4 regions of the Chryseobacterium sp. Chry.R1 genome follow, and region 2 is predicted to be linked to each of the others. Evidence: riboswitches for the same ligand, from Rfam matches in the RefSeq annotation. Region 2 holds a riboswitch; each other region holds the start of a gene.
The links. Region 2 has a riboswitch for cobalamin ahead of prpB (methylisocitrate lyase). Riboswitches for the same ligand answer to the same signal wherever they lie in the genome.
Positions count from the first base shown of each region.

Region 1 (5,103 bases), 1.7 Mb from region 2:
GGGCAATTTAATTCAATATCTTTTTGAACTGACGAATAAAAATGCAGATAAAGAAACTTCTATGGAAGAGTTTGTTAAAAATTCAACTTTGACCTACCTGCAGCAGCAGAGATTAGATTAAACATCAATTAATACTAATCAATGAAACAAGGTTTCCTTTTAATTATAATTTCATTTTTACTAAGTTGTAGTGATAAACCTAATTCAAAAGAAAGCAAAAATAGTAATGTAATGAGTGAGGCTGAATTAATTAAGAATGTTAAATTGGCAATAAACCCCAAATTTCAGGATTGGGTTCTTTTTAAAAATGGCACATATATTATTTTTGATAATGCTGACACTATAAAAAGCGTAAAAGATGAAGCAATAAATCAAATGAAAGAATTTGGGCCTGTATTTACAGGTGGGCCGGCAGGAGATTTTGGGACTATCCACCTAAATAAAACTGAGGGTTGGATCGTTTCAGGTCACGGATATGGAATGTATACTTATGTAAGCCCTTCTGAAATTGAGAATAAAAACCCAAATGATATTGAAATAGGTATTTTTGGTCGGAATAAAAGGGATTTAGACGGAAAAAAGCCTGAGATAATCTATATAAATGGTACTAGAAAATAGCACTGGATGATATATAAATATCAACATCCCAAATAATATTTTCACTGCTTTTCTTACCATTTTTTCCGTCTATAATTGTGCATTATAACCGATGATCAGAGAAATCTTACCTTCTGATCTTTTTACATTAAAAACAAAACCATGGAAATTCAAAACATTGATCATATCGTTCTAACGGTAGCTGATATCGAAAAAACCATCTCTTTTTATACAGACATCCTGGGATTTGAAGCGGTCTCATTCGGAGATAACCGGAAAGCGCTTGCTTTTGGAAACCAAAAAATCAGCCTGCATCAGAAAGGCAATGAATTTGAGCCAAAGGCACTACATGCTACTCCCGGTTCTGCAGATCTGTGCTTTATTGCCACAACAGATGTACATGATATTTTAAAAGAACTTAAAGAAAAAAACATCGAAATCATCGAGGGTATTGTTATCAGAACCGGGGCAACAGGCAAAATAAGGTCCGTCTACTTCCGGGATCCTGATCAGAACCTGATTGAAGTGAGTAATTATATTTAAAATCTTCGTGAGCATGTCCCCAGATAAAAACGCCTTGGCTAAAATCCTTAGTAATTTTGAACAGGAAGAATTACCCAACAAAACCTTGCTAACGGAAGAAGGTAAGATGGCACGTAAATTTTACTATCTCAAAAAAGGAGTTGCCAGAGGTTGGCTTAATAATGACGGTAAGGAAATTACATTTCAGTTTTTGTTTGAAGGAAACTTTATTTCGTCGTGGGAAAGTTTGTTTTATAATTCTCCAAGTATTTATAATATCGAAACGATAGAACCCTGTACTGTATACAGCACTTCTATTGAGGATTTCAGACAAATAATTGAAAATAATCCGGACAGCAAGGAACTTTATTACAGCTATCTACAGGAACGCTTACTTAAATATCAGAAGCTCTTTATTTCCCGTATAAAAGATTCTGCAGAGGAAAGATATAATGAGCTTATAAAGCAATCCCCCGAGATTTTCCGCCGGGTTCCTCAGTATTATATTGCATCTTATCTTGGTATCACGTCTGTATCATTAAGCAGGATCAGAGGAAAAAAAATCTAATAAGAGATGTACTCTATATAGTAACTCCATGGTTATTCTTCACTTCTGCCATTACAAAAGTACTGTGTGTGCTACCTATCGAGTCGACGGAACCTAATTTATTAAATACAAAATCCTGGTAGTGTTTCATATCGCGTACCTGAACTTTGAGAAGGAAATCAAAATCGCCCGAAATATTATAGCATTCCGCAACTTCGTCTATCAGTGTAATTTCCTGTACAAAATCATTTCCCACAGACCTGTCGTGGATCTTTAATTTAACCTGACAGAAAACTGTAAAACCACGATTCAGTTTCTCAGCTTCTAAGACAGCTGCATAATGTTTGATATAACCCTCCTGCTCCAACCTTTTAACACGCTCAAAAACAGGAGATGGAGAAAGGTTAATTTCCTTTGCCAATTCTTTAACGGTCAATTTTGCATTTTTTTGAAGGATTCTTAACAATTGAAGGTCTTTATCGTCTAGTCTTTCCACAGGATAATATTCTTTTTTCGATTTATATTTTCAAATTTACAGAATAAATAACTCACAAATTCAATTCAAACAAAACAATATCCTTAATTTTTGCATTTACGCCAATTAAACATCTTAAATTAATACCTTTACACCCTATTTTGTTCTTTAACATACTTCATCAAACGGAAAAGGTTTTACTTAAGGTAGATTAATAGGGAATCGTGTGAAAATCACGAGCTGTCGCGCAACTGTAAGTAACACAACAGAGGTTTTTGTCCCCGAATATCCACTGCCACAAGCGGGAAGGATGACAAAAACTGTTACAAGTCAGGAGACCTGCCTGTTCCGAATTGACAATGCTTTCGCGGTCTGAAGCTTTTGGTCATACAGATGATACTTTTGAACGTATTGAATTGGGTTTTAAACTCAGAATTTATTTGAGTTTAAACGTAATGTTTTTTATGAAAATTAATTTCAGGCTACTCAACAAACTATCCCTCACTGGAAAAATTACGTCTATATTGTATCTTCTCTATTGCTAAAAACTATTTCCCGATTGCGTCATGAAGCATTATAAGAACTTTTAAAACCAAAATTTAATTAAAAGTTTAAAGAAAATGCAAACACACATCCTTGGCTATCCGCGAATCGGTAGCAACAGAGAACTTAAAAAAGCCTGCGAACTATATTGGGCAGGTAAAACATCGTTACAGGAACTTTTAGAGGCAGGAAAAAAGATCAGAAAGCAAAACTGGGAACTACAACAAGAAGCAGGAATTGATCTGATTCCATCCAATGACTTTTCTTTTTATGATCAGGTATTGGACATGACATTATCTGTTGGAGCTATTCCTTCCCGTTATCAGGATATTACATCAAATGAGCTAGATCTTTACTTTGCTATGGCCAGAGGTTATCAGAAAGAAGGACACGATATTACAGCCATGGAAATGACAAAATGGTTTGATACCAATTATCATTATATCGTTCCAGAATTCCAAAAAGATCAGCAATTCAAATTATTCTCCCATAAAATCGTCAATGAGTTTATTGAAGCGAAGGAAGCAGGAATTCATACAAAGCCTGTTATCCTTGGATTGGTAACCTATTTATTATTAGGAAAAGAAAAAGAAGAAGGTTTTGATAAATTGGATTTAGCACAAAATCTTCTTCCGGTTTACGTCGAGATCTTAAAAGAGCTTGAAAAAAACGGAGCAGAATGGATCCAGCTGGATGAGCCGTTTTTAGCACTAGACCTTGATCAGAAAGCAAAAGAAGTTTACCAGAACATTTATGCTGAAATTGCCAAACAGTTTCCGAACCTTAAATTCATTGTGACCACCTATTTTGATGGGTTAAAAGATAACCTTTCATTGGCCACTACTCTACCTGTTGATGCACTACACATTGATCTGGTAAGAGCCCCGGAACAATTGGATGAGGTCATCAATGCAATTCCTGAAACATTAATCCTCTCATTAGGAGTCGTAGACGGAAGAAATATCTGGAAAAACGATTTCAATCAGTCTCTGGTTTTCATCAAAAAAGCTATTGCTGCATTAGGTTCTGAAAGAGTTTTCATTGCACCGTCATGTTCATTACTTCATTCTCCTTTCGATCTTGACCTGGAGAAAAATGAAAATATACTATCTCCGGAGATCAAACAATGGATGGCTTTCGCCAGGCAAAAAGTTTATGAAATTGTTACCTTAAAAAAATTAGCTTCAGAAAACCCGGATTACAATACTTTACAGGAATTAGCTGAAAATAAAAAAGCTATTGAAAACCGAAAAGTTTCAACACTGATTCACAATCAGGATGTGAAAAACCGTATTGCCGTAACTACAGAAAGTGACGCACAGAGAAACAGTCCTTTTAATGTGAGAAAAGAAGCACAGCAGAAGGCATTGGAGCTTCCTTTATTTCCGACAACAACAATTGGGTCCTTTCCTCAAACCAAAGAAGTAAGAAGCTGGAGAGCTCAATTCAAGAAAGGAGACCTGACTGCCCAGAAATATGATCAGCTGCTTAAAGAAGAAACACAGAGAACCATCCAATGGCAAGAGGAAATCGGAATTGATGTATTGGTACATGGAGAATTTGAACGCAACGATATGGTCGAGTATTTTGGGGAACAGCTCGCAGGATTTGCATTTACTCAAAACGGATGGGTTCAAAGCTACGGAAGCCGCTGTGTAAAACCACCGGTTATTTATGGAGATGTTCACAGGCCTCAGCCAATGACGGTTTACTGGTCGCAATATGCCCAGTCATTAACCCAAAAATGGGTAAAAGGAATGTTGACCGGCCCTGTAACCATTCTTCAATGGTCATTTGTACGTGATGATCAGCCTCGTTCGACCACCTGTAAGCAGATTGCTTTGGCAATCCGTGATGAAGTAAACGATCTTGAAAAAGCAGGAATCAGAATTATCCAGATCGATGAACCAGCTATCAGAGAAGGTCTTCCTTTGCGTAAGGCAGAATGGCAAAATTACCTTCAATGGGCTGTAGAAGCTTTCAGAATCTCCGCAAGCGGTGTCGAGGATGCTACACAGATCCACACTCATATGTGTTATTCCGAGTTTAATGACATTATCCACAATATCGCCGATATGGATGCCGATGTCATCACGATAGAATGCTCAAGAAGCCAAATGGAGTTATTAAATGCTTTCGCAGACTTTAAATATCCAAACGAGATCGGCCCCGGAGTATATGACATTCACTCTCCAAGAGTTCCATCAAAAGAGGAAATGGTCACATTGCTGAAAAAAGCACAAGCCGTAATCCCGGCAGAACAGCTTTGGGTAAATCCGGATTGCGGATTGAAAACCCGTCATTGGGAGGAAACAGAAAAAGCATTGATCGCTATGGTAGCAGCTTCGAAAGAAGTGGCTGCAGCTTATTCGACTGAGAAAGTATAATAGAACTGATTATTATTTTTTTTATATTGTAA
Region 1 covers NZ_CP151793.1:2,936,310-2,941,412, reverse strand. Annotated here, with positions in the region: gene AAEU33_RS13285 (hypothetical protein) at 1-121, shown strand, start outside; gene AAEU33_RS13280 (hypothetical protein) at 142-618, shown strand; gene AAEU33_RS13275 (VOC family protein) at 760-1,140, shown strand; gene AAEU33_RS13270 (Crp/Fnr family transcriptional regulator) at 1,154-1,687, shown strand; gene AAEU33_RS13265 (Lrp/AsnC family transcriptional regulator) at 1,701-2,162, opposite strand; cobalamin riboswitch at 2,317-2,503, shown strand; gene metE (5-methyltetrahydropteroyltriglutamate--homocysteine S-methyltransferase) at 2,762-5,071, shown strand.
Region 1: linked by a shared signal. The riboswitch ahead of metE (5-methyltetrahydropteroyltriglutamate--homocysteine S-methyltransferase) and the one ahead of prpB (methylisocitrate lyase) in region 2 are both predicted to bind cobalamin.

Region 2 (5,103 bases):
GTGATCCGCGAAAAAGGGACTTCACTTCTTCGCTACTATCCTGCTAACGGGTCATTAGAACTAAGAGATCTTATCGCTAAACGTGCTTCTCAATATGGATACATATTACATCCTGAAAAATTAATCATTACAGATGGAGCATTGCAGGCACTTTACATTGCCCTGGCATCTGTGACAAATGCCGGTGATCTCATTGCTGTTGAAAGTCCGTGCGTTTTTTCTGTTTTGGAAGTAATTGCCAATCTGAAACTTAAAGCCATAGAAATTCCTGTCCGGGATAGAGATGGTTTTGATACGGGATATTTAAAAAAGATATGCGCGGATCATAATATCAGATCTCTTGTAGTTACACCTAATTTTCACAATCCTACCGGAATTCTGATGTCTGATATTGTAAAAAAAGAACTGCTTTCCATTGCGGAAGAATATGAGTTTCCGATTATCGAAAATGATATTTACGGAGACCTATATTTTGGCAATGAGAGACCTTCGGGGATCGGGAGTTTTGATACCGGTGGTTGGGTAATAACTTTTTCTTCTTTTTCCAAAACATTGGCTCCTGGTATTCGCCTGGGATGGATGCATTCGGGAAAATTCCATGCGGAAGCAGAGAGAACCAGGTTTGCCTTAGGAAGATCTGTTGCTCCGCTATATCAGGAACTGGTCATTAAACTGCTTGAAGACCATAGTTATGATAAACATTTGCGTTCATTTCGTAAACAACTATATAAGCAGGCTAAAGATGTGCTAGAGGTATTAAAAAGCCATTTTCCGGATGGGTCTTATTTTGAAGATCCTCAGGGTGGATACAGCATTTGGGGAAGTTTGCCTGAAGGAGTAGATATGGAGAAATTTTACGCTTATTGCGAACAGCAAAGAATATTATTTACTCCAGGAGAAATTTTTAGCATTACCGATCAGTTCAGGTGCCATTTCAGGATTATTTTTGCAGAACGTATCACATCCCATAGCCTGTTGGCTTTGCAAAATATAGGTGAGAATTTGAAACAGATATTGTGAGTGTTTTTCAGGCTTTTATCTGTTAATTCAGAATCATATTTTCATATTGAGAGCATATGCTTTTCTCAATAATTGTGTTTGTCGGATTTTTTTGCAAGTGATTTTTACATAATCAAGATCATTTTAATTATGATTTTGAAAATTGAAAATATATTTATAATGCCTATTTTCAAAGAATTACGAATTCCTAACTGTTGTTCGTAAATAATTATTTTCGTGTTTCAATAAAATACCTATATTTACCACCAAGGAGTTCATTTATACTTCTTTATCAACCGGAATTGGTTACACTTAGCTGTGAATTAAAAGGGAATCGTGTGTGAATCACGAACTGTCGCGCAACTGTAAGTAACACTCAAAAGGTTTTTATCAATCAGGGTCCACTGTTCTTTTTTGAATGGGAAGGACGATAAAAATTGTTACAAGTCAGGAGACCTGCCTATTTCGAATTGACGATGCTTTCGCGATCTGAAGCTTATAGTCAGGTATGATACGATGTGATAACAGTGCCCGATATCTTTTTGTGTACATTATCATTTTTAAGAAATGGTTTACAGGTTTTGCTTTTCAGGGCTGTATCATTTCTACAGCTTGCTCGTATTAGTCCCTTTCCATAATTTTCTCTTTTACAAAGTATTGTGAAGTTTTATCAGCACCTTTTATATTGATTTATAAGCATTACAGGCTGATGGCAGCAATCTTTAACCGGATTGTTATTACATGAAAATGTAATGGGCTGTTCAACCATTCATTAAGGTTTATAGGTCGTTTAATTATTTTAATCATTTAAAGAATAATCTTTCTTTAAATTGTTGGAAGAATGTGAATTAAAATACATCAAAACGAACAATAATATTAAAGATGAGTAAAAATGTAAGTCTAGAGTCTGCCGGATTACGTTTCCGGGAGACGATGCAAAAAGAAAACCCTCTTCAGATTGTCGGGGCTATCAATGCCAATCATGCATTGCTGGCGCAACAGGCAGGATTCAATGCTATTTATCTTTCCGGAGGAGGAATTGCTGCAGGATCGTTGGGAATTCCGGATCTGGGAATTACGACCCTTGAGGATGTTCTGATCGATATTCAGCGAATAACCAATGTATGTGATTTACCTCTATTGGTGGATGTAGATACGGGGTTTGGTCCTTCGGCATTCAACGTAGCAAGAACTGTAAAATCATTAATTAAAGCCGGAGCAGGTGCTTTGCATATTGAAGACCAGGTGGGAGCGAAACGTTGTGGACACCGTCCAGGTAAAGAAGTGGTAAGCAAAGATGAAATGGTAGACCGTTTGAAGGCTGCTGTTGATGCGCGGACGGATGAAAATTTTGTGATCGGGGCACGTACAGATGCTTTTGCCAATGAAGGACTTGAAAAAACATTGGAAAGGGCTGTTGCCTATAAAGAAGCCGGAGCAGATTTCATCTTTGCGGAGGCTGTTCCTGATTTAAGCTATTATCAAAAGTTTGTAGACGCTACAGGTATTCCTGTACTGGCCAATATTACAGAATTCGGAATGATTAAAATGTATACTGCTGATGAACTGAAAGATGCGGGAGTCGGTTTGATTTTATATCCCCTTTCTGCTTTCCGGGCGGCAAATAAGGCAGCAATGAATGTTTACGAGCATATCCGGAAAGACGGAACCCAGGCTCACGTAATTGATACCATGCAGACTCGGGAAGAGCTTTACAAAAGCATTGGATACCATGATTACGAACAAAAATTAGATAACCTATTTAAACAGAACAAGAATGTCAACGAATAACGAATCAACATTTAAGCCTAAGAAAAGTGTAGCGCTTTCAGGGGTTGCCGCAGGTAATACTGCCCTTTGCAGTGTAGGAAAAAGTGGAAATGATCTCCATTACAGAGGTTATGACATTTTGGACCTCGCAGAAAAAGCAGAATTTGAGGAAGTAGCCTATCTTCTTATTTACGGACAGCTACCAACAGGAGCCCAGTTAAAAAACTATAAAGCCAAATTAAAATCACTGAGAGGATTACCACATTCTGTAAGAAATATCCTGAAAAGTATTCCTGCAGCTGCCCATCCGATGGATGTAATGCGCTCCATGGTTTCAGCAATTGGAAGTATTCAGCCTGAAAAAGACGATCATAATGTGGCGGGAGCAAGGGATATTGCAGACAAATTACTGGCATCATTCAGTTCCGGACTTTTGTATTGGTATCATTATACGCATAACGGAAAAGAGATTGATGTAGAAACTGATGATGATACTATTGGGGGCCATTTTCTTCACCTGTTACATGGTAAAAAAGCACCTGATTCCTGGGTGAAGGCAATGGAAATCTCTCTTAATCTTTATGCAGAGCATGAATTTAACGCTTCTACTTTTACTGCGCGTGTTATTGCGGGAACCTCTTCAGATTTTTATTCCTGTATAACGGGAGCTATCGGTGCTTTAAGAGGTCCTAAACATGGTGGGGCGAATGAAGTGGCTTTCGAAATTCAGAGTCGTTATAATTCCCCGGATGAAGCGGAAGAGGATATCAGAAGGCGTATTGGTAACAAAGAAGTAATTATTGGATTTGGACATCCGGTGTACACCATATCGGATCCGCGAAACGTAGTGATAAAAAAAGTAGCGAAAGAACTTTCCGAAGAGGCAGGAGATATGTTGCTTTATCATATTGCTGAAAGGCTGGAAACCATAATGTGGGAAGAAAAGAAAATGTTCCCTAACCTGGATTGGTTCTCAGCGGTTTCGTATCATCTGATGGGAGTGCCAACCCTTATGTTCACTCCGTTATTTGTTATTTCAAGAGTCACGGGATGGAGTGCCCACATCATTGAACAAAGGCAGGATGGCAAAATTATCCGTCCAAGTGCCAATTACACCGGGCCTGAAAATAAAGAATTTGTTCCTATCACAAGCAGATAATACAATCAATTTAAAATATAAACTAATTAAACTTAAAACAAAAAGATGTCATCACACATTTCAAATGAAAGACCACAACCGGATCAGGTATTAACAGATATTGCAGATTACGTATTGAACTTCGAAATTAAAAACGACCTGGCCTGGAAAACGGCCCACTACTGCCTTTTAGATACTATTGGATGTGGATTGGAAGCTTTAACTTATCCTGCATGTACGAAATTATTGGGGCCTATCGTAAAAGGAACTGTTGTTCCGAATGGTGCAAAAGTGCCGGGAACTCAGTTTCAACTGGATCCGGTTCAGGCGGCTTTCAATATTGGAGCTATTATTCGTTGGCTGGATTTTAATGATACGTGGCTAGCTGCAGAATGGGGACATCCTTCTGATAACTTAGGAGGAATTTTAGCAACCGCTGACTGGTTGTCCAGAACCCATATTGCAGAAGGAAAAGCTCCTTTGAAAATGAAGCAGGTGCTGGAAGCCATGATCATGGCGCATGAAATTCAGGGAGTAATTGCTCTTGAAAATTCATTCAACAGAGTAGGTTTAGATCACGTTTTATTAGTGAAGTTGGCTTCTACGGCCGTTGTAGGAAAATTAATTGGATTAACCCGTGATGAGCTGATCAATGCGATCTCATTGGCCTTTGTGGACGGACAATCTTTAAGAACATACCGTCACGCTCCTAATACAGGAAGTCGTAAGTCATGGGCAGCCGGAGATGCCACTTCCAGAGCTGTGCGTTTAGCATTAATTGCCAAAACCGGCGAAATGGGTTATCCTTCGGTACTTACGGCTAAAACATGGGGATTCTATGATGTTTCATTTAAAGGAAATGAATTCAAATTTCAGCGTGAATACGGTTCTTATGTAATGGAGAATGTATTGTTTAAGATCTCTTTCCCTGCTGAATTCCATTCACAAACAGCCGTGGAAGCAGCTATGACATTGCACCATCAATTAAAAGGGATTGGTAAAACAGCTGACGATATTAAAAAAATTACTATTCGTACGCATGAAGCGGCTATCAGGATTATCGATAAAAAAGGTCCCCTGAATAATCCTGCAGACAGAGATCATGCGATTCAATATATGGTAGCGGTACCTCTTATCTTCGGAAGGCTGACTGCTGCCGACTATGAAGATAATATTGCTTCAGATCCAAGGATTGA
Region 2 covers NZ_CP151793.1:4,627,509-4,632,611, reverse strand. Annotated here, with positions in the region: gene AAEU33_RS20585 (PLP-dependent aminotransferase family protein) at 1-1,020, shown strand, start outside; cobalamin riboswitch at 1,286-1,478, shown strand; gene prpB (methylisocitrate lyase) at 1,882-2,790, shown strand; gene prpC (2-methylcitrate synthase) at 2,777-3,928, shown strand; gene AAEU33_RS20570 (bifunctional 2-methylcitrate dehydratase/aconitate hydratase) at 3,974-5,103, shown strand, end outside.

Region 3 (5,103 bases), 840 kb from region 2:
CCCGAATAAAAGTGCCTAAAACACTTCCAAGAAACTTAAACCGGTTCCATTGGTAAGTGGTTGCAAAAGCAACCAATGAGGTATAACGTGTGGGAAATGAGAAAAGCTTAAGATCGGAATCCAGATTATTATACTGGAAATCAACATTAGCACTAACATCCCAGTTTGGTGTAATTGAGTAGATATTGGAAGATGATAAATATAATTCTCTCTGGATATATGTATTATCTGTTTTTAAAGCTGTTTCAGCTACATTTACCGTATCCATATACCGGGTATAGTCGTAGGCAAATTTAGCTTTGAGCTGAGTCTCAAATTTTGGAAATATTTTTTTCCTTAGGTGAGCCTGAACAAAATAATTTCTATCAAGTAATTTTTGTCCTTTCGGATCAAAACCATTATTCACAATTGCTGAGGGAATCCCACGATCTGAAATATATCCGTAGCCCCGGACATTCCAGTCTCCATTATTCAGATTTCCCTGCAGGCTGGTCTCAAATCTTTTGGCAGTAATATAAGAATCATATCTTGTTGCAATTGTATCATTGGCTATAGTACCATCGGGGTGTTTTTTCTGGTATTTGTATTTATATTGTCCGTCACTCTGTATAAATTCGGAGCTGAAACTTGCGGAAATTTTATCTGAAAGCTTTTGCTCCAATCGAAATGACGGGTTGAAAAGATCGATTGAGCTGTTTTTTATTCTAAGTACAAGATTTGTTTTTTTATTTCCGGAGAAATAAGGAGTCTTGGGTTGGAGATAAATTGAGCCGGAAGATCCAAAATCTTTTGCAGGCTGAAAGATTTCACTTTTCTGTCCGTTGTATAATGAAATTTCTCCGATATCATCCAGCGAAAACTTTCCCAGATCGATAACCCCGTTTTGTGCATTTCCCAATTGAATCCCATCATAGAAAACACCGACATGCTGGCTACCCATGCTTCGGATATTAACCGTTTTCAATCCGCCAATTCCACCGTAATCCTTGATCTGTACTCCCGAAAAATAGCGTAATGCATCGGCTACGGACTGGCTGTTCAACCTTTCCAGCTGTTCTCCTGAAAGAGTTTGAGCGGGAAGAATTTCTTTAAAATCTTTTTTATAAATGGTAACCGGAAGGATCCCTTTTTCCTTTATACTATCTCTTGACTGAGAAAAATAAAGCTGGTTAATTAGCACAAGGATTGTGATAATTATTTTTTTAGTTGTAAAAGTAAATTTCGGTTCCATTAGCTCATTGAGAATAATCTTGACACTAATGGATATAAGAAAGCAGCAATAACATTGTACAGCCATAACTGCACAGAAGCATTGTTGTCCTTAGCTTTATTCCACGAAAGCATCAAACTTTAATCTTCTGGCAGGTCTTCTGACTTACTCCATTTTTGAAATCCTTCCCATTAAAAACAGTGGATATATACATCAAAAATTTTGGTTTAGAGTTTACAGCAGCGGGTCTGTTCCGGATTTACACCGGATTCCCTTTTAAAAGCCTTTTACAGCTCACCAGATTCCGGCAAAGATAGAAAATTCTTCTTAGAAACAATATTATACTTAATAAAATGATTTTCAACAGAATAAAAACAAACATTCCATTACATGAGTAACGGAATGTTCATTTGATTTTTATATCCCAAAATTAATAAACACACTGAATCTGGATTTAGCTTCAATGTTTCCACCCGCTAGGTTTGAATAGGCAGGAAGCATCAGTTCACTACCCAGGCTCCATTTACTATAAGAAAGTTCAAAGCCTAATTTTCCATATAAAGCACTTCCGGCAGTATCCGGTAAGGCTTCATCAAATTGCTTATTCCTATCATATACTTCTCCCTGTAATCCGGCTTTCCCGGAAAAGATCATTTTTTTGTCCGCATGAAGCTGATAAAATCCGGTAGCTGCATAGTTCCATTGGTTTCCAAACTGATAATACTTCTTATTTTCACCTTTAACAGCATAATCCGTATTAACAATTACCGCAACTTTGTTCTTTTGGTATTTATAGTTCACAACCATCTGGTAATCCCAGCTTCCTGTTCCCAATTGGAAACTCGGATTCACTCCCGTAATTCCTTTTTCATCAAATCTTCCTAACGGAACTTTTATTCCTAATCCTCCATTTAATTGGTGAGATGCATCTTTAGAATTGATCAGCTGATAAATACCCATTACATTCAGATCCCCTATTCCATTAATTCTGATGTCTCCCTGCATTGTTTTTTTTTCATGAAACTGAAAAGGGAAACTCCCGTAAACACTCAGCTTTTTCGTAATGGGAACTTTTCCCCATAACTGGACGGTATTGAAGTACTGATCCTGGGTGAGATCATTCACAAAAAGGTTTTCTTTGGCTTTATAATGCTGTGCAAAATATTTTATTCCTATAAATTGAGGATTAAGCAAAGACTCAAATCCTGATGATCCATTTCCTGCAGCACAGCCACAAGCATCACAATCATCATCAAAAAATTTGCTGGGGTTAAAGCTATTTTCAGGAATATACAAACTGTCTCTTATGGGTTCTGCATAGGCTATTTGGCATAAAAATAAACCCAATACTATTAAAAAAATGTTTTTCATGTTTGATTCAAATTTATTCTGAGAATTTTGGGTTGGTAACAAAGTCTTTATCAGATAGAGTTTTCAGGAAAGCAATAATGGACTGCTTCTCCGCACTGTTCATTGTGAGTCCGATATGTCCGTTTTGTTTAAGCAGCGGATCAAGGTTAGGATTGTCCTCTACATTATCTGAGTAAAAATTAAGAACAGCATCCAGGGTATAGAATCTCCCGTCATGCATATAAGGTGCTGTATATTCCACATTTCTTAAGCTGGGTACCCGGAATTTCATCCAATCTACCTGATCTAATGTTACCCTGTAACGCCCGGCATCCTTAAACTGACTATTGTAATACATTCCTGTATTGCGGAAACTTTCATCCGTAAACAATTCTCCGCTATGGCATGAGGAACATTTCTGCTGGAATAGTGCCATTCCCTTCATTTCCGTTGTAGTAAAAGTTGCTTTTCCCTTCTTATACTGGTCATACTTAGAATTAGCAGAAATCATCGTTACCATGAACTGTGACAAAGCCTTCAAAACCCTTTCCCCTGTAATATATTCATCACCATAAGCGGCTTTGAAAAGATTTCTATACTTACTGTCGGCATTTAATTTAGCAATCACTTCAGGCATTGAACTATCCATTTCGTTTGCGTCGGTAATAGGAATAATGGGTTGCTCATTAAGGTTATGAATTACCCCGTCCCACATATATCGTTTTAAGAATGCCATATTCTGGATAGGAGGGGCATTGCGTATTCCGATCCTGTCATCCACGCCATGGCTCACATTATGCCCATGGTGCGTAAAAGCATTTTCCTGTATATGGCAGAATCCGCACGAAATGGTATTATTTCGGGAAAGCCTTCCTTCGTAGAATAATTTCCTTCCCAGCTCTACTGCATTTTTGGTGACCGGATTCCCAGTTTTATCAAACGTCATTTCAGGAAAATAAGCTGGAAACTGTAAGTTATAAGCCTCATCCTTTTCCAATGGCTCAATAACCTCATCTGAGCACGATATGATATTAAAAAATGTAACAATAATCAATCCTGCCTTCAGAATATTTTTAATCTTCATCATTATGAACGTGGTTTACGGTAAACATTTTAGTAAGGTTGTTGGTTACACTTACCAAATGCGGACTCGACCCCATCATCATATCGTTAGATGTATTCAGGGTAAGTTTTGTGTCACCACTCAGATACTGATTAAGATCGGCCAGAATATGAATCGACGGTCTTATTTTTCCGGTCACTCTAGCCGTTGTTGGGAGGTCTAAAGTAATTTCCCGGTATAAATCAGGAGTATTATTAGCCGCTACATTTCCCATATTTCCCGTATGATTCATAAACTCCTTCTCTGCCGCAGTACTTCCGTATTTTCCTTCCAGTTTTACAAAAACATAGCCCGCAGCCCAGGACCAGGACATTCCTTTTGTTTTAGCTTTATTCCAAAACTCTGCCTGCCCGTCCATTCCCAAGAGATAAGCATTCTGGCTGATTCCCAGACCGAACTTCACTTTTTTATAATTGTTTTTAGGAATTCCGGTAAGGTTTACATAAACGATTCCTGCTACGGCATCTGCCTGGTCTATGATAAAGGCTCCTTTATCAGGATTATTTTCATTGTATTTAAATTCTTTTCCGGATTCATCAATCAGGCTGATATTACTTATAATATATTTTAAAGTAGAAAACTGGTGTTTTTGTCCGCTTGAAGAAGTTTGGGTTGTCTGATTCAAAACAATACCGCCAAGGTTATTGAATCCGTTTTCAAACTTTATCTGTAGGTTTCCCGGTGTAGTATCCTGTGAATTATCCCTATCGTCATTACTTTGACATGATGAAGCACTAAGTAATATAAGGCCAATAAACAATAGAGATAAAAATTTATAAATTTTCATTGTTGATTTTTTTAAATTGTATTTGTTTGAATAGAAATAAGCATCGAATGTTGAAAACATTCATTTTCTCAATCCCAATAGGCATAAAAGTTTTAGCACTTTAGAATTATAAAGTGAATCATGAAACAATTATGAAGAACACATGAGTGTGGAAAATCTGTAATTTTCGCAGTATGTGAACTTTAACAATTGGTGATAAGATGTATAAACAACTTTAAAAAACCGGCGGCCTGAAAATATGTTTCAGGAAAAGAAAAGAGTAATTCTTTTGATAAATAAAAGTAAAATTGTGATCGTATGTTAGATCTGTGTTTTTTATTTCTGTTATTTCCGGAAGGATGTAAATATCAAGAATTTTTTGTCCGGAATTTTTTCCCTTACTCAAAGGGGCTGTTTCTGTATCATTGGTTTTAGCGAGTTCTTTACTCAAATAACATTTACCATTACAATTCAGCTCTGGTTTGTTTTTGTTAACACAAAGGACCTCAACAATATAATCATAATTTACAGCATATTCCATGATGGGGATCAGAGGTCTGACCACCATATAGAGGGTAAGGAATATGCTGCAAATATAATTCATGATCTATTTTTTGCTCAGTGCATTTTCATATCTCTTACTTACCTCTTTCC
Region 3 covers NZ_CP151793.1:633,034-638,136, forward strand. Annotated here, with positions in the region: gene AAEU33_RS03080 (TonB-dependent receptor) at 1-1,231, opposite strand, end outside; cobalamin riboswitch at 1,343-1,527, opposite strand; gene AAEU33_RS03085 (transporter) at 1,628-2,581, opposite strand; gene AAEU33_RS03090 (cytochrome c peroxidase) at 2,595-3,647, opposite strand; gene AAEU33_RS03095 (MbnP family protein) at 3,634-4,470, opposite strand; gene AAEU33_RS03100 (hypothetical protein) at 4,685-5,053, opposite strand; gene AAEU33_RS03105 (superoxide dismutase) at 5,057-5,103, opposite strand, start outside.
Region 3: linked by a shared signal. The riboswitch ahead of AAEU33_RS03080 (TonB-dependent receptor) and the one ahead of prpB (methylisocitrate lyase) in region 2 are both predicted to bind cobalamin.

Region 4 (5,103 bases), 2.3 Mb from region 2:
CAGCCGAACAGCGTAGTCAGCCACTATTTTAAATTGAAGGAAGCTGAAGAGGAGGAAAAGAAAGAAATTGATAAGATCCTGAGGAAACTTACAGCTGAATTAGCCGAATTTCAACCTCAGCTCTGGAGGTATCAAAAATACATTTTTGATCTTGATTTAACGAGGGCAAAAGCCAAATTTGCAGAATTAATCCATGGAGTACTGCCTAAAATCAACCGCCATAAAACCCTGAGATTAAGAGAAGCTTTTCATCCATTGTTATGGCTAAGGAATAAAGCAGAGAACAAAACGATCCACCCACAAACATTGAGTCTGACGGAACATAACAGGATCATCTGTATCTCCGGTCCCAATGCAGGGGGAAAATCAATAACCTTAAAAACGGTAGGATTACTACAGCTGATGATCCAAAGTGGAATCCTTGTTCCCACTCACCCGAAATCCGAAATGTTTTTCTTTGACAAAATCATGACTGATATTGGAGACAATCAGTCTATAGAAAACCATCTTTCGACATATTCTTCGAGATTAAAGAAAATGTCTGGAATCATCAGGGAATCAGACGCCAATACGCTCCTGTTAATTGATGAGTTTGGAACAGGTTCCGATCCGGAACTGGGAGGTGCCCTGGCAGAAAGTTTCCTTGAATTTTTCTACGACAAAAAAAGTTTCGCGATTATCACCACACACTATACCAATATCAAACTGGTGATAGAACAACTCCCTAATGCTGAAAATGCGGCGATGCTATTCAATGAAGAAACTCTGGAACCGATGTACAAGCTGGAAGTAGGCCAGGCAGGAAGTTCCTTTACTTTTGAAGTTGCCGAAAAGAATAAAATTCCGAGATTCATTATCCATTCTGCAAAGAAAAAGGTAGAACACGATATTGTAAACCTTGATAAAACCATTGTTAAGCTACAGCAGGAAAAATTTGAAGTTGAAAAGCTTAAAACAGATCTGGCTGAAAGAAAGGAATCGGTAGAAGATAAACGGGATAACCTTCAAAAGCTGAATGAACAACTTCAGCAAAAATTATTCAATTTTCAAAAGCTCTATGAAGAAGAACATCGGAAGCTTCAGTTCGGGAACAAAATAGAATCTTTTATCGAAAGCTACGTTAAGGGAAAATCCAGGAAGGATGTGGTAAAAGATTTCGTGAAGATTTTAGAACAGGAAAAATTCAGAAAAATAGGTGCTGATAAAGATGAAACCAAACGTCTTCAGATTGTAAAAAGAAAGATCACCCAGCAGCTGAAAAAAGAAGAGGTTATTGAAAAAATCGCAGAAACCAACGAAAAAATAGAGGAAAAACGCAAAACCGATCGTGAGATCTGGATGAAAGTGGGACAACGGGTGCGTATTACAGGAAGTACCAGTGTCGGCACGATTGAAAAAATTTCAAGAAATAAAGTGATTGTCAATTATGGAACCTTTAAAACAACCATTGATGCCGATGAGCTTGAAAGAATTTAAAAATTAATAATAATAAAGGAGAGTGCTAAAAGCACTCTCTTATTCTTTATTCTTTATTCTTTACTCTTGCCCTTTCCTTCTTCCCAAAAAATTTCGCCTTACCGAATTTCTATCCCCTCCAACCTAATAGAATAAATTTCTTTTGTAAAAACTTTCTTTAGCAAATAAAGAAGATTTTAGGAAGCTATAATTATGTTCCGAAATACTTTTAATTTATATATTTGAAGTATCAAAAATTTTTCATGATGATTTCTGTAAACAAAGCATTCTATTTATCTGCCTTCAGTTTATTTTCATTAGCCTTCCTAAAAGGGCAGCAAAAAATTCCTTTTGGAGTTGTAAAAGCAGAAGAAGGCTATGCCAATGTACGGGTGGCAAAGGATAATTACAGAAAAATTGTAGACAAAATCAGAATGCGTAAAGGGGATGTTTTTCTTTATGTAAAACCGGCTCCCGGAGAAACAGAATGGCTATGGATCAAATATCCCGATAAGCAGGATACTGAAAAGCCTTTTGTGAGATATGAAAATCTTGATAAGGAAGGTATGGTGAATAAAGACCGTGTAGCCTTTATTGATCAGTTGCCTCAATACACACCTTCCAAATCCAAAAACGGAAGATCACTCATTTTCACAGATAATAACAACCCCAAAATACCTACCGCTCAAAGGAGTAAAGTAATCATCGATATTTATCCTTCTAATGCCAGCTACCGTAAACAGGAAAAAGATACGGATGGAACGATATTAACCATTGATAAAGTTAAACCCTGGGGAATAAGCAAAGAACTTCCGGAAGGGATGACCGAAATCAAATCGATCCGGGTACAGCAGGTGGGGCGTGGCTCTGTTTTTGTGAGAGAAGCCATCAAAAATATGTTCCAGCCTACTATGGATTTCAATAACATCAGTGTAGCTGCTATTGATAATGATAATATTTTCCTTTATATGGTGAACGGATCAGGTGAAAACAGGTATACCACACTCTGGACAATCAAACAGGGCCGGGTGGCTCATCAGATTATTTTTAAAAATCCGGAATAATTCACCTTACTTCTCTGTATTATCCTTATTTTTGCACCTGAAAAAGTCTTACCACTTATTCATCACAGGAATGGGTTCTGCCTAACGCAGATTAAAAGGGAATCGTGTGAAAATCACGAGCTGTCGCGCAACTGTAAGTAACAAAAGTCTTTATGTAGGATCCACTGTGCCATGCATGGGAAGGGATTAAAGATGTTACAAGTCAGGAGACCTGCCTTTTCTTCGAACAAGAAACTTTCGCGGCCTGAAGTTTATTGATCTGATGGATGTTTTCAGGAATATACTAATTCCTGGATTATTCTGTTTATTTCAATAATTTCATCCCGCTTTAATTTAATAATGAAATATGACTACAGAAGAAAGAATTCAAGCATCTGAAACCAGAATCTTTAAAGCGGTTTTCCCCAACACAACCAATCATTACGATACCCTTTTTGGTGGTACAGCGATGCAATTGATGGATGAAGTGGCATTTATTACCGCTACCCGCTTTGCAAGAAAACGAGTGGTAACCGTAAGCAGCGACAAAATTGATTTTAAAAAGCCTATTCCTGCAGGAACTATTGTAGAATTGATAGGAACAGTTTCCCATGTCGGGACTACCAGTATGAAGGTAAACGTAGAAATTTATACAGAACAGATGTATTCGTATGAAAGAGAAAGAGCTATTGTAGGAGATTTCACTTTCGTAGCTATAGACGAATTTAAAAAGCCTGTACAGATACTATAATCAGAAAAAACGCAAGCCTTCGGCTTGCGTTTTTATTTATCTTAAAACTTTTTCTGTTTCTAGACTTTTACTTAGTAAAAGCTGGAATGCTTCTCCCATTTCATCAGAAGCCCGGCTGATGGCATTTTCCAGCATATTCCTGATCTGGCTTTCTGTTACCTTAGCTTCTGTCCAGCTTTTTCCTGAAGTATGCGAATTCAGGATAAACGGCATGATCCTGTCTATTGCACAGGCAAAAATAGCATCAGGGGTCTGTTCTTCTTCAAATTCCAGCCATAAATTAAAGAATTCCGAACGCAAAGGTTCATCCAGAATCCCGAAAATCTTCTGGGCAGACAATTTTTCTCTTTCAAATTTGCCCGCCATGGCTTTTTCGTCAAATAAAAATGTATCTCCAGCTTCTATTTCTACCAGATCGTGGATAGAAAGCATCCGTATCACCCTTAACAGATCGATATCAGCCCTGTTTTTAGCATAGGGGAAAAGTACCTGTGCTAAAATAATGATCTGCCATGAGTGTTCAGCAGTATTTTCTCTTCTTGAATCATCCGCATTATAATTCCTTCTCTGTACATTTTTTAATGCATCTACAGCAAGAATAAAATCAATTTCCTTTTGTATTTTCATGTTTCCTATTCTTTATAATATTCTTTGATTGGATATCTCTTTGTTTTTATGATCCATTTATTTTTAATCTTTTCGCGTCGGGTTACTTTTACAGATTCACCATTCATGGCATCTTCTTCCAGTTCAAAGATCTTATCAAGCCCTTTTCCGGGCAGCACCCTGTATTCTGTGGTTAAATGCCAGCAACAACCGGATTTAGAAAATGTTATGAGTCTTTTCCTTTTTGGATCTGTCTGAAACATTCCCAGATTTTCGCGGGCAAGATCAGTTAATTCCTCATTGATCACGAATTGCTTTCTTGTCGTATTATAGACATATACATCATAGGAAGGACCACCATAGCTGCTTTCATTACCATTTCGGATAGCAATATCTTCAAAACCGTCAAAATTAAAATCTCTAAATATCAGCGGGCTCTGTTCATCATAAAGCTGAATAACATTAACACTAGGTTGTTGATTCTTACCAAGGTAAAAATAAAGATCATCAGACGTGAACTCCTGTAAAGTCCGCGAGGTCCTTTTATCTTTCAGTACAATTGTACCATTTCCACTACATTTATCAGCATCGCAATCCTGAACAGTGATTTCTGCATTATACAATAAGGATCCATCTTTAATTTCAAAATGCTGCTGACCGGAGCAAAAAGATCCTAAAACAATAAAGATGATCAAGATTACAGAACTATTCAAAATTAACTTTTTTGCTCAGTATACAGGTGACTGAAATTTCCATAACAAAAATAAGAATAGCGTTCAGAATGACCATCATTTATCTTCTATTTTAATTGATTTTGATTTTCTTAAAAAAATAGATGAAATTTATTTGATTGAAAATCAGTTAATTAAATAAAAATAAATAAAAATTTCACTACTTTGTATTGCATAATACCATTTTAATTACATATCTTTGTAATGTAAAATAAGAATAGGTTCAACTAGCTAGGAACCGGATTCTAAATATAACTAATTAAAACCTTATTAAGATGAATACTGAAAATACCAAAGCGCAAATGCGAAAAGGGATTCTGGAATTCTGTATTTTAAGTCTTATCAATCATCGTGAAATGTATGTTTCCGACCTTATAGATGAACTAAAAAAAGGAAAACTGGATGTAGTAGAAGGCACACTCTACCCTCTTTTAACAAGATTAAAAAATGGTGAGTTTCTCTCTTACAGATGGGAAGAATCAACAGGAGGCCCACCGAGAAAATACTACCAGATTAC
Region 4 covers NZ_CP151793.1:2,331,266-2,336,368, reverse strand. Annotated here, with positions in the region: gene AAEU33_RS10755 (DNA mismatch repair protein MutS) at 1-1,476, shown strand, start outside; gene AAEU33_RS10750 (hypothetical protein) at 1,719-2,519, shown strand; cobalamin riboswitch at 2,575-2,753, shown strand; gene AAEU33_RS10745 (acyl-CoA thioesterase) at 2,866-3,249, shown strand; gene AAEU33_RS10740 (HD domain-containing protein) at 3,286-3,876, opposite strand; gene AAEU33_RS10735 (FG-GAP repeat protein) at 3,882-4,568, opposite strand; gene AAEU33_RS10730 (PadR family transcriptional regulator) at 4,862-5,103, shown strand, end outside.
Region 4: linked by a shared signal. The riboswitch ahead of AAEU33_RS10745 (acyl-CoA thioesterase) and the one ahead of prpB (methylisocitrate lyase) in region 2 are both predicted to bind cobalamin.